DNA from 2 places in the Flavobacterium sp. CG_9.1 genome. Region 2 is predicted to be linked to the other one. Evidence: riboswitches for the same ligand, from Rfam matches in the RefSeq annotation. Region 2 holds a riboswitch; the other holds the start of a gene.
What was found. A riboswitch is a leader RNA that binds a small molecule or an ion and turns the genes downstream of it on or off. The one in region 2 is predicted to bind S-adenosylmethionine.

Region 1 (4,905 bases), on a different contig from region 2:
AAATACCAATTCTTATTTTAAGTAAGCATTCCGCCACAAACGTTCATAACTTGTCCTGTTACATAGGCACTCATATCAGAGGCAAAGAAAAGACACGCATTAGCAACATCTTCCGTTGTTCCACCGCGTTTCAAAGGGATTCCATCTCTCCATCCTTTGACCACATCTTCATTTAATTTAGCCGTCATTTCCGTTTCTATAAATCCTGGAGCAATTGCATTGCAACGAATATTACGAGAACCTAATTCTAATGCTACTGATTTTGTAAATCCAATAACGCCTGCTTTTGATGCCGCATAATTAGTTTGTCCTGCATTTCCTTTCACTCCTACCACAGAACTCATATTGATAATAGAACCAGACCGTTGTTTTAGGAATGTACGTTGAATGGCTTTAGTCATATTAAAAACCGACTTCAAATTCACATCAATTACTTGATCAAAATCAGCTTCTGACATACGCATCAATAGGTTGTCTTTAGTAATTCCAGCGTTATTTATTAAAATATCAACTGTTCCAAATTCAGCTATAACGGCGTCAACAAGCGTTTGCGCTTCGTTAAAATCCGCCGCATTTGATTGGTAGCCTTTTGCTTTGATCCCAAGAGCATTCAATTCATTCTCTAAAGCCATCGCTGATTCTACTGATGAACTATAAGTAAATGCAACATTTGCACCTTGTTTTGCAAAAACTTCTGCAATTCCCTTTCCAATTCCGCGACTTGCTCCTGTGATAATGGCAACTTTTCCTTCTAGTAATTTCATAATCAAAAATTAATTTATTTTTTATTTTGAGCTATTCCTGCTATTCATTGCAATCTTTTCTATTTTTAAAGAAAAAATAGAAAAGGATTTCCATTGCTATCAGGGCTAAAAACGACTTGCCAAATATATACTTTTTCCTTTCTTAAAAAAAATTTCGCTTTCAATAACAATCATAAAATTTCCTTTTTAGATGTGAAAAAATCGTTTGACCAGTTTATCCCAAAAGGAACTATAAATAGCGACTAACGTAAAGACGAGTAAAAATAAATGATACCAAGCATTACTAATCAAATCAAAAAAATCTAATTTTCCATTTGCAAAACTTAATATTAGTAATACTTGCGCACCATAAGGTAAAATCCCTTGTACAATGCACGAAAAAATATCTAAAATTGCTGCTGTTTTTTTTGAACTTAAATCATACTCATCATTAATTTCTTTTGCAATAGGACCTGTAATTACAATGGAAACGGTGTTATTGGCGATAGCCAAATTAGCAAAGCCTACCAAAGCTCCAATTCCAGCTTGTGCTGATTTTTTATTTTTAATTCGTTTTTTGATTTGGACCAACAGATAAGTAATTCCGCCTGCTTTGTCAACTAGAGCAGCAAGTCCGCCAGTAAGCATCGAAAGCAAAAAGATGTCGGTCATACTCGTAAAACCTTCATAGATCTTTTGAGTGAATTCCATTATTGTAAAAGAACCTCCAACATACCCAATAATGCCCGCTAATAACGTTCCTATAATTAATGTAGAAAAAACATTAACACCTACAACCGCTAAAACAATGACCAATAAATAAGGTACAATTGCAATCCATGAAAAATCATTTTTTGCAATAGCTACAGTAACAATATCAGAGTTTAACCCCAAGTAAAAGAAAACTAGAATAGTAAATAGTGCTGCTGGAAAGGCAATAAACAAATTCACCTTGAATTTATCTTTTAATTCACATCCTAAGGACTGAGTAGCTGCAATAGTAGTGTCAGAGATCATGGATAAATTATCCCCAAGCATCGAACCGCCTAATAAAGCACCCGATATCAATGGTAGAGAAGCGCCACTTTTATCAGCAAGTGAAACCGCTATTGGTCCAATAGCTACAATAGCGCCAACTGAAGTTCCTGTTGCTGTTGATAAAAACGCAGCAATCAAGAAAATTCCTAGTGGAAAATAAGCCACGTCAATCGTGTTGATTCCAAGATTCACTACCGCATCAACGCCGCCCATAGCTTTACTCACCACTGCAAAAGCACCCGCAAGTAAATAAATCAAGCACATGGTCATAATTTTGCTTTCGCCACAACCTGCTATCAAGGTCTCCACTTTGTCTTCAGTTGATGATTTGTATAATAAAAAAGCGGCTATTATACCAATGAGAACTGCTACTGGGGACGGAAAAGCATAAAAATCATTCAAGACAATTCCTGCTCCTAAAAATGTAAAAATAAATACAAACAACGGAATCAACGCAAAGGGATTTCCGGTTTCTTTTGAAAATAGAGTCATAAAAATAATTTAAAATTAAAAGTTATGACGAAAAATAAAGCTACTAATGGGAATGTAAACAACATTTTTTCCAAAGGATTTGGCTTATCGTTTTAGCACCTTGCTTGTTGCTGCAGGTTGCTATCCTATTACAGGATTCGTGATAACGGGTGCAAAAGTAATTAATAATTCATGAAATGTTTTGAATTTCATCCAAAAATATTTTAAAACAAAAAAAGCGCCACATTAATATGTAACGCTTCCATATAAAATACTTAAAAACAGTTGTTCACTTTTTAAAAAGCTACATTCCATTTAGGCAATCTTCCGTTTTCGTCTAAGAAGTTTTGTAAAACTTGTCCTTCTACAAAAGTTGGAATTACTTTGGTCTTGTCATTAAATGTTTCGTACCAAACCACTTCTAGCGTGCTTATATCTTCAATTTTCATTTGCGCTGGCCAAGAATACTTTCTTCCTGTTTTTGCAAATTGGTGTCCTTCTACAATTTTTTCTTGAAGACCACCATTTTTAATTTTCAAAGTTCCGTTATTTTGAACGGTACCAGTAGAACCAACCATTATTAACTCTTTTTCATCCCCTACTGAGTATACTAAAAATACTCCAGATCCTTCTGAAGCATTGCATACTTCTGCAAGACTATCTTCTGCAGTAAATGAAAACTGATTGGTAACTTTGAATTTTTTTAATTCTTTGTACATATTATTTTATTTTTATTTGAAATGACTTCGACAAAAAAATACCCCACAAAATCGTGAGGCCCATTAGAAACCATTCGTTTGTATTTACTTTTATTAGTATTGAATCTGAAAAAAACAAATCCATTTAATAAAGTGCAAAGATATTTCTTTAATTGAATTTATAATAAAAAAGCCCCACAAATTGCGAGGCTTTTTAGAATATTTAATTGGAGTATTAGATTAACCTAAAACTTCTTTTACTTTTTTACCAATTTCTGCTGGTGAATCCACTACGTGAATTCCACATTCTCTCATGATTTGTTTCTTAGCTTCTGCAGTGTCATCTGAACCACCAACAATTGCACCTGCATGTCCCATTGTACGTCCTGGAGGAGCGGTAACTCCTGCAATGAATCCTACAACTGGTTTACGGTTACCATCAGCTTTGATCCAATGAGCAGCATCAGCTTCTAATTGTCCACCAATTTCACCTATCATTACGATACATTCTGTTTCTGGATCGTTCATCAATAATTCAACTGCTTCTTTTGTAGTTGTTCCAATAATTGGGTCTCCACCAATACCAATTGCAGTAGTGATTCCTAATCCTTGTTTTACTACTTGGTCAGCCGCTTCGTACGTTAATGTTCCCGATTTAGAAACAATACCTACAGTTCCTTTTTTGAAAACAAAACCTGGCATGATACCAACTTTAGCTTCACCCGGAGTGATTATTCCAGGGCAGTTTGGACCTATTAATCTTGCGTTTCTTTCTTTAACATAACTATTTGCTTTTATCATGTCAGCAACAGGAATTCCTTCAGTAATTGCAATAATTACTTTTATACCTGCATCTGCAGCTTCCATTATTGCATCAGCAGCAAAAGCTGGCGGTACAAAAATGATAGTTGTATCAGCTCCTGCTTGTTCTACAGCATCTTTTACAGTATTAAAAACGGGTCTATCTAAGTGAGTAGTCCCACCTTTTCCTGGAGTTACACCACCAACAACGTTAGTACCGTACTCAATCATTTGAGAAGCATGGAAAGTTCCTTCGCTTCCTGTAAAACCTTGAACAATTATTTTGGAATCTTTATTAACTAAAACACTCATGATATATTTTTTATGTAGTTTTTAAAATGGTTATGCAAAAGTATAAAATAGTAAGCACTAATCCATATTCAGTATTCAGTTTTTTGACACTAAATTAGGATAATTGGCTCATTTGATAGCCTCGAAATAATTTATTGTCTTTTATTTGCCAAATAACTATAAAATGTGCCAATAACATTTCTTCTCTTGGGTTCTCAATCGTTTTCACAAAATGAGAATAACGTACCGAAATCAAATCATTTTCACCAATAAGATGGCTTATACGAACCTTAGAACGGACATAAGCTTTACTTAAATCATTGGACAAATTTAATAACGAATCATAATTAAGTTCCACAAATCCTGTACTACTATTCCATTCCACGATTACCTCTGGATGCAAAAAATCTTTGATAACTTCACGATCAATTAAAGCATCCGATTTATAAAATTTCTGAACAATTTCTTTAGCAGACATATTATTTTAGTTTATTTAGAATTTCGGGTATCTTTTTGATATTAGCCAGTTGTTTCAATTTTTCTCTTGATTCTTCAATTGGAGTACCAAAATAAGACTTTCCGCCTTCAACGGATTTTGTCACTCCAGTTTGACCCAAAATAATTGCCTTAGCTCCTATAGTAATACCGCTAGTGGTTCCTACTTGTCCCCAAATCGTTACTTCATCTTCAATAATCACACAACCTGCTATTCCAGTTTGAGAGGCGATTAAACATTTTTTTCCAATAACAGTATCATGACCCACATGTACTTGATTGTCAATTTTTGTGCCTTCGCCAATTGTTGTGTCACCAGTTACACCTTTGTCAATAGTACAAAGTGCTCCAATACCCACATTATCTTT
Region 2 (4,905 bases):
TCAAATCCTGGCCAATAATAGAAATTACCGAAACATCATCAGTGACCGTGATTTTATTGACATCTTTCGAATAAAAATCATTCTCGAATTCTTTCTCCAATTCAATCATGGCTTTCGTCGCTTTGTCAGCAGCTACGACTAAACCAATTCCTCTTTCTGATGAACCTTGAGAAATAATGCTTACGCTAATATCATTGTCGCCCATCACTCTGAAAATACGGGCATCAACACCGGTTTTTCCTAGCAATCCTCTTCCTTCCAGATTTACTAATGATACATTTTCAAGCACGGAAAGCGTTTTAATTCCTTCTTTATTTGAACTGGAAGTGATTAATGTTCCTTTATTTTCATGATTGAAGGTGTTCAAAATACGAAGTGGAATGTTTTTTTCCAATAAAGGAATAATCGTTTTGGCATGCAGAATAGTGGCGCCGAAATTGGCTATTTCATTGGCTTCATTAAATGACAAATGATCAATTTTCTTGGCATCAAGTACTAAATCCGGATTTGCGGTATAAATTCCGTCTACGTGCGTGTAGTTCTGTAATTCTTCTGCATCTAAATAATTAGCAATTAAGGAAGCGGTGTAATTACTGCCGTTTCTTCCTAAAGTGGTCGTGTCATTATTGGTATTAGAACCAATGAACCCGGTAACAATATTTACGGTTGTCCCGTTATTTTGTTTGAAATAATTAATGACATTTTTCTTCGAAATTTGTTCCAAAGGTTGTGCATCACCAAATTTTGAATCGGTTTTTATCAATTCTCTGGTATCGGCAAAACGGGCATTTATTCCATTTTCAACCAAAATAGACGTCAGTAATTTTGCCGAAAGCAATTCTCCTTTTGATAAAATCTGATCTTTTATTTTATTGCTAAAATCACCAATCAGACTTACGCCTTCGAATAATTTTTCTAAAACTGTAAATTCCTCTGATAAATCAACGTCTAGATAATCGTCTTGTTGGTATCTTTTAAAATCCTCAAATAACGGTTTATAATCACCATTCTTTGCAGCAACACTTAAAATGTCTTCCAATTCATCCGTAGCATTTCCTCTTGCCGAAACTACAATCGCAATTTCTTCTCCTTGATTTACTTTATCGGTAATAATCGCGACCACTTTATTTATTCCGTCGCCATTCGATAACGATTTACCTCCAAATTTTAATATTTTCATTGTGTAGTGTTTTTGGCTTAGAATATATCCTGAAGCAAATTGTGTAATTGTTTGTATTCTATCAAAAAAGCATCGTGTCCGTGAATGGAAACAATTTCCTGATAACTAACCTTATTTTTATATTTTTTTAATTCCTCGTAAGTTGCTTTATTTTCATTAGCCGTAAAAAACAAGTCTGAATTGATTCCAATAATATGAATATCAGCTTCAATTCGAGATGTTATTTCTTCGAATGAAGCGCTGTTTCTGGTAATATCAATCGTCTTTAACAACTGATTCATCATTTTGTACGACGAAATTTGAAAACGTTTCTGTAATTTTTCGCCATGATGTAACAACCAGCTTTCTACATTAAAAATGGCTAATTCCTCATTAATAGTTCGCTGAAATTTTGCAGCAAAAGATTCCGGAGTTCGATAACACAACATAGCATGAGTTCGAGCATCTTCAATAGGTTTCGAAGAATTTTTCAAAATTTGTTCTTGCAAAAAGCAATTGGCGATAAGCCAATCCGTCGATTTCCAATCGGTTGCAATAGGAATTAAATGTTGTGTGATTTTTGGTTCCAATGCAACCATTTCCCAAGCGATTCCTCCGCCAACAGAACCTCCAATAATCGCATACAGTTTTTTAATTTCAAGAAACCGAATCCCTTCAATAAAAATTCTGGCAATATCTCTTGCATTAAAATCCGAATAATTTTCGATACTAAAACCATCAAATCCATTTCCGGGAACATTAAACGCGAGAATTGTATATTTTGTAGTATCTATAGTTTTGTGTTCTCCAATTAGATCATTCCACCAACCGTTTTCTCCGAGAACTTGTGAATTTCCAGTTAAAGCATGATTTACCAAAACGATTGGAGCGCTGAGCAAAGCTGGTCCAAAAACTTGAAAACTTAAGTTTAAGGTAGCATAAAAAGCGCCACTTTCGGTGGTAAAATTTTGTAATGTAATAGATGTTGGTTTATTTTCCAATTGCAAATCTTTTATGATTTTTGACCTGTGTTTGGAAATATTAGAAAGAAAGCTAGGAGTTATCTAGACAAATTCTTAGTGTTATCTTTCCACGTTTGGCGTGGTAGAATGCAGCACCTTCTTCGATAAATCGAAGGGTTGCTAAGGCTTCATCAGGTCTAATCCCTCTGCCTTTCTTTATAACATTTCAATACGTTTGTGAACTTAATGACGCAAATTAACCACTATTTTTTGTAACAACCAAATTTTTATGCGCAATCGATTTTTTTGTTTGGTTTAAATAAAAACCTGAAACTAATAAACATAGAAATGTTATTTTGACGAAGTGACTCTAAACTATTTGGTATTATTACTTCGCCAAAATAACAATTTTGGACATTCTCTGGAAAATCTCAAAACCGAAAATTAATTCGGATTTCTTAAATAAAAAGCGCTTCATTCTCTTGTGAATACATTAGAAAAAGCAATGAATTGGGCACGGACTTTTGCGCCAGAGGATCGTTCTTTGAAACTTCAAACCTAGGATGAATCAGTTCGTTTTTAGAAACGTTCTCCTTCTCTTTTTTAGGTGTTAGGTCAATCCTTTTTAATAAATCGAAAGTTTTCGGAAAATACTTAGTTGTACTCATAATTTTAGGTGTTAGGTTATTAAACTCATTTGTGATCGCTACTTATTTTTAAAATTAATTTTAGAAACAAAAAACCCTTTTAGATCCATATCCAAAAGGGTTTTAAGTTGTGTTATGAACTTATACTTTTGGAATCAACAGACATAAAGAAACATCATAGCTTGGACCGTTGTCATCTTATTGGCTGTTACTTTAATCGTGTACTGAAATTTTAAATTAATCATGTATGCTTCTCTTTCTGTAAAAATTAGTCTTTTAGTCTTCAAAAAAAAAGCTTCCCGTTATCTGGGAAGCTTTTGCTATATAATTTGATTTAAAAATTATGCAATAAGCGACCCGCAGGAATTATCCTGTGCGACTTTGAACGTATTGCAAATATTAAATTTCATTTTTTTTATTTTAAAAATCAAATATGCGAATTATTTTCGGAATTTCCAAATAAAAAGCAGTAAAATATTTGGATTCAAACTGGTATTATATCCACTCGGTTTTTAGTAGCCAAATAGGAAACTTTATGCCAGTTGCCCTTTCTTTATACTTTCAAAAACGACTCTCAAATCTGTTTTTAAATCTTCTATATCTTCTAAACCAACAGAAAGACGAATTAAATCCTTAGAAACTCCCGTGGCAACTTGTTCTTCCTCAGATAATTGTTGGTGCGTTGTACTGGCGGGATGAATAATTAATGATTTAGTGTCACCAATATTAGCCAAAAGTGAGAATAATTTTGTTTCATCGGCGACTTTTTTGGCTGCTTCAAAGCCACCATGCAAACCAAAAGTAACCACGCCACTTTGCCCTTTTGGCAAATAGTGTTGCGCTAAAGCATAATATTTATTGGATTTCAATCCTGGATAATTGACCCATGCAACCGCTTCCTGAGTTTCCAACCACTGCGCGAGAGCCAAGGCATTTTCACTGTGTCTCTGAATTCTTATTGGTAAGGTTTCTAATCCTTGAATGATCTGAAATGCATTAAACGGACTCAGTGCAGCGCCGTAATCACGCAATCCTTCAATTCGAACTTTAGCAATAAAAGCCGCATTTCCTAACGCCTCGTGATACACTAATCCGTGATAACCTGCAGACGGCTCCGTGAATTCTGGGAACTTTCCATTGGTCCAATCAAAATTTCCTGCATCAATAACTACTCCTCCAAGCGAAGTTCCGTTTCCAGTAATGTATTTTGTCAAAGAATGAATAACAATATCAGCGCCGTATTGGATAGGATTTAATAAGTAAGGCGAAGCAACAGTATTATCTACAATTAATGGCACTTGAGCTGCTTTGGCCTCAACCGAAATCGCTTTTAAATCCAAAACATCTAATTTTGGATTTCCCAAAGATTCCACAAAAATTGCTCTGGTATTTTCTTGAACTGCATTTTTAAAATTAGCGGCATCAGATGGATCTACAAATGTGGTGGTAATACCTAACCGAGGCAACGTAACTTTTAATAAATTATAGGTGCCGCCATACAAACTATTTGAAGCTACAATGTGATCGCCAGCTTTTAACAGTACTAGTAATGTAGTAGCAATGGCTGCCGTTCCAGAAGCTGTAACTACTGCACCAATTCCACCTTCTAGGATGGCTAAGCGCTGTTCCAGTATATCATTTGTAGGATTATTTAATCTTGTGTAAATAAATCCGGGCTCCGCAAGGCCAAAAAGATTAGCGGCATGATCCGAATTATTAAAAACATAAGAGCTTGTTTGATAAATAGGAACAGCTCTGGTTCCTGCGTTTTTTGTTACGTCGTGTCCCGCGTGTAATGCGTTTGTTGCAAATTTCTGTGTGCTCATAAGGTTTAATTTTTAAGATTAATTGGTTGTTTTTGTTACTAATAGTTACTCTTTACGCTTCCTTTCTACTGCCGTTATTAATTTTCGAAATAAAAATTCACTGAGGCCATTTATTCCATAAAAAAACCCCTGCTAATAGCAGAGGCCTTATCTATATAATTTACGTTTTAAAACTATACAACAGCGCACTCTGCGGAAAACTCCGGCATCATAAAACACATATTGACAGCGATAAATTTCATTTTTTTCTTTTTGATGAAACAAATTTGCAAACTTTAATTGACACCACCAAATAAAAATCAATTTATTTC

Region 1: linked by a shared signal. The riboswitch ahead of IWX83_RS07235 (Na+/H+ antiporter NhaC family protein) and the one ahead of IWX83_RS10910 (alpha/beta fold hydrolase) in region 2 are both predicted to bind S-adenosylmethionine.

What each region holds. Positions count from the first base shown of each region.
Region 1 is NZ_JADOVC010000010.1:47,362-52,266, reverse strand. It holds gene fabG (3-oxoacyl-[acyl-carrier-protein] reductase) at 18-764, opposite strand; gene IWX83_RS07235 (Na+/H+ antiporter NhaC family protein) at 951-2,273, opposite strand; SAM-I-IV-variant riboswitch at 2,328-2,424, opposite strand; gene IWX83_RS07230 (hypothetical protein) at 2,549-2,971, opposite strand; gene sucD (succinate--CoA ligase subunit alpha) at 3,191-4,063, opposite strand; gene IWX83_RS07220 (hypothetical protein) at 4,158-4,520, opposite strand; gene IWX83_RS07215 (UDP-3-O-(3-hydroxymyristoyl)glucosamine N-acyltransferase) at 4,522-4,905, opposite strand, start outside.
Region 2 is NZ_JADOVC010000018.1:59,553-64,457, forward strand. It holds gene thrA (bifunctional aspartate kinase/homoserine dehydrogenase I) at 1-1,180, opposite strand, end outside; gene IWX83_RS10910 (alpha/beta fold hydrolase) at 1,198-2,160, opposite strand; SAM riboswitch class I at 2,239-2,346, opposite strand; gene IWX83_RS10915 (hypothetical protein) at 2,580-2,789, opposite strand; gene IWX83_RS10920 (O-acetylhomoserine aminocarboxypropyltransferase/cysteine synthase family protein) at 3,302-4,594, opposite strand.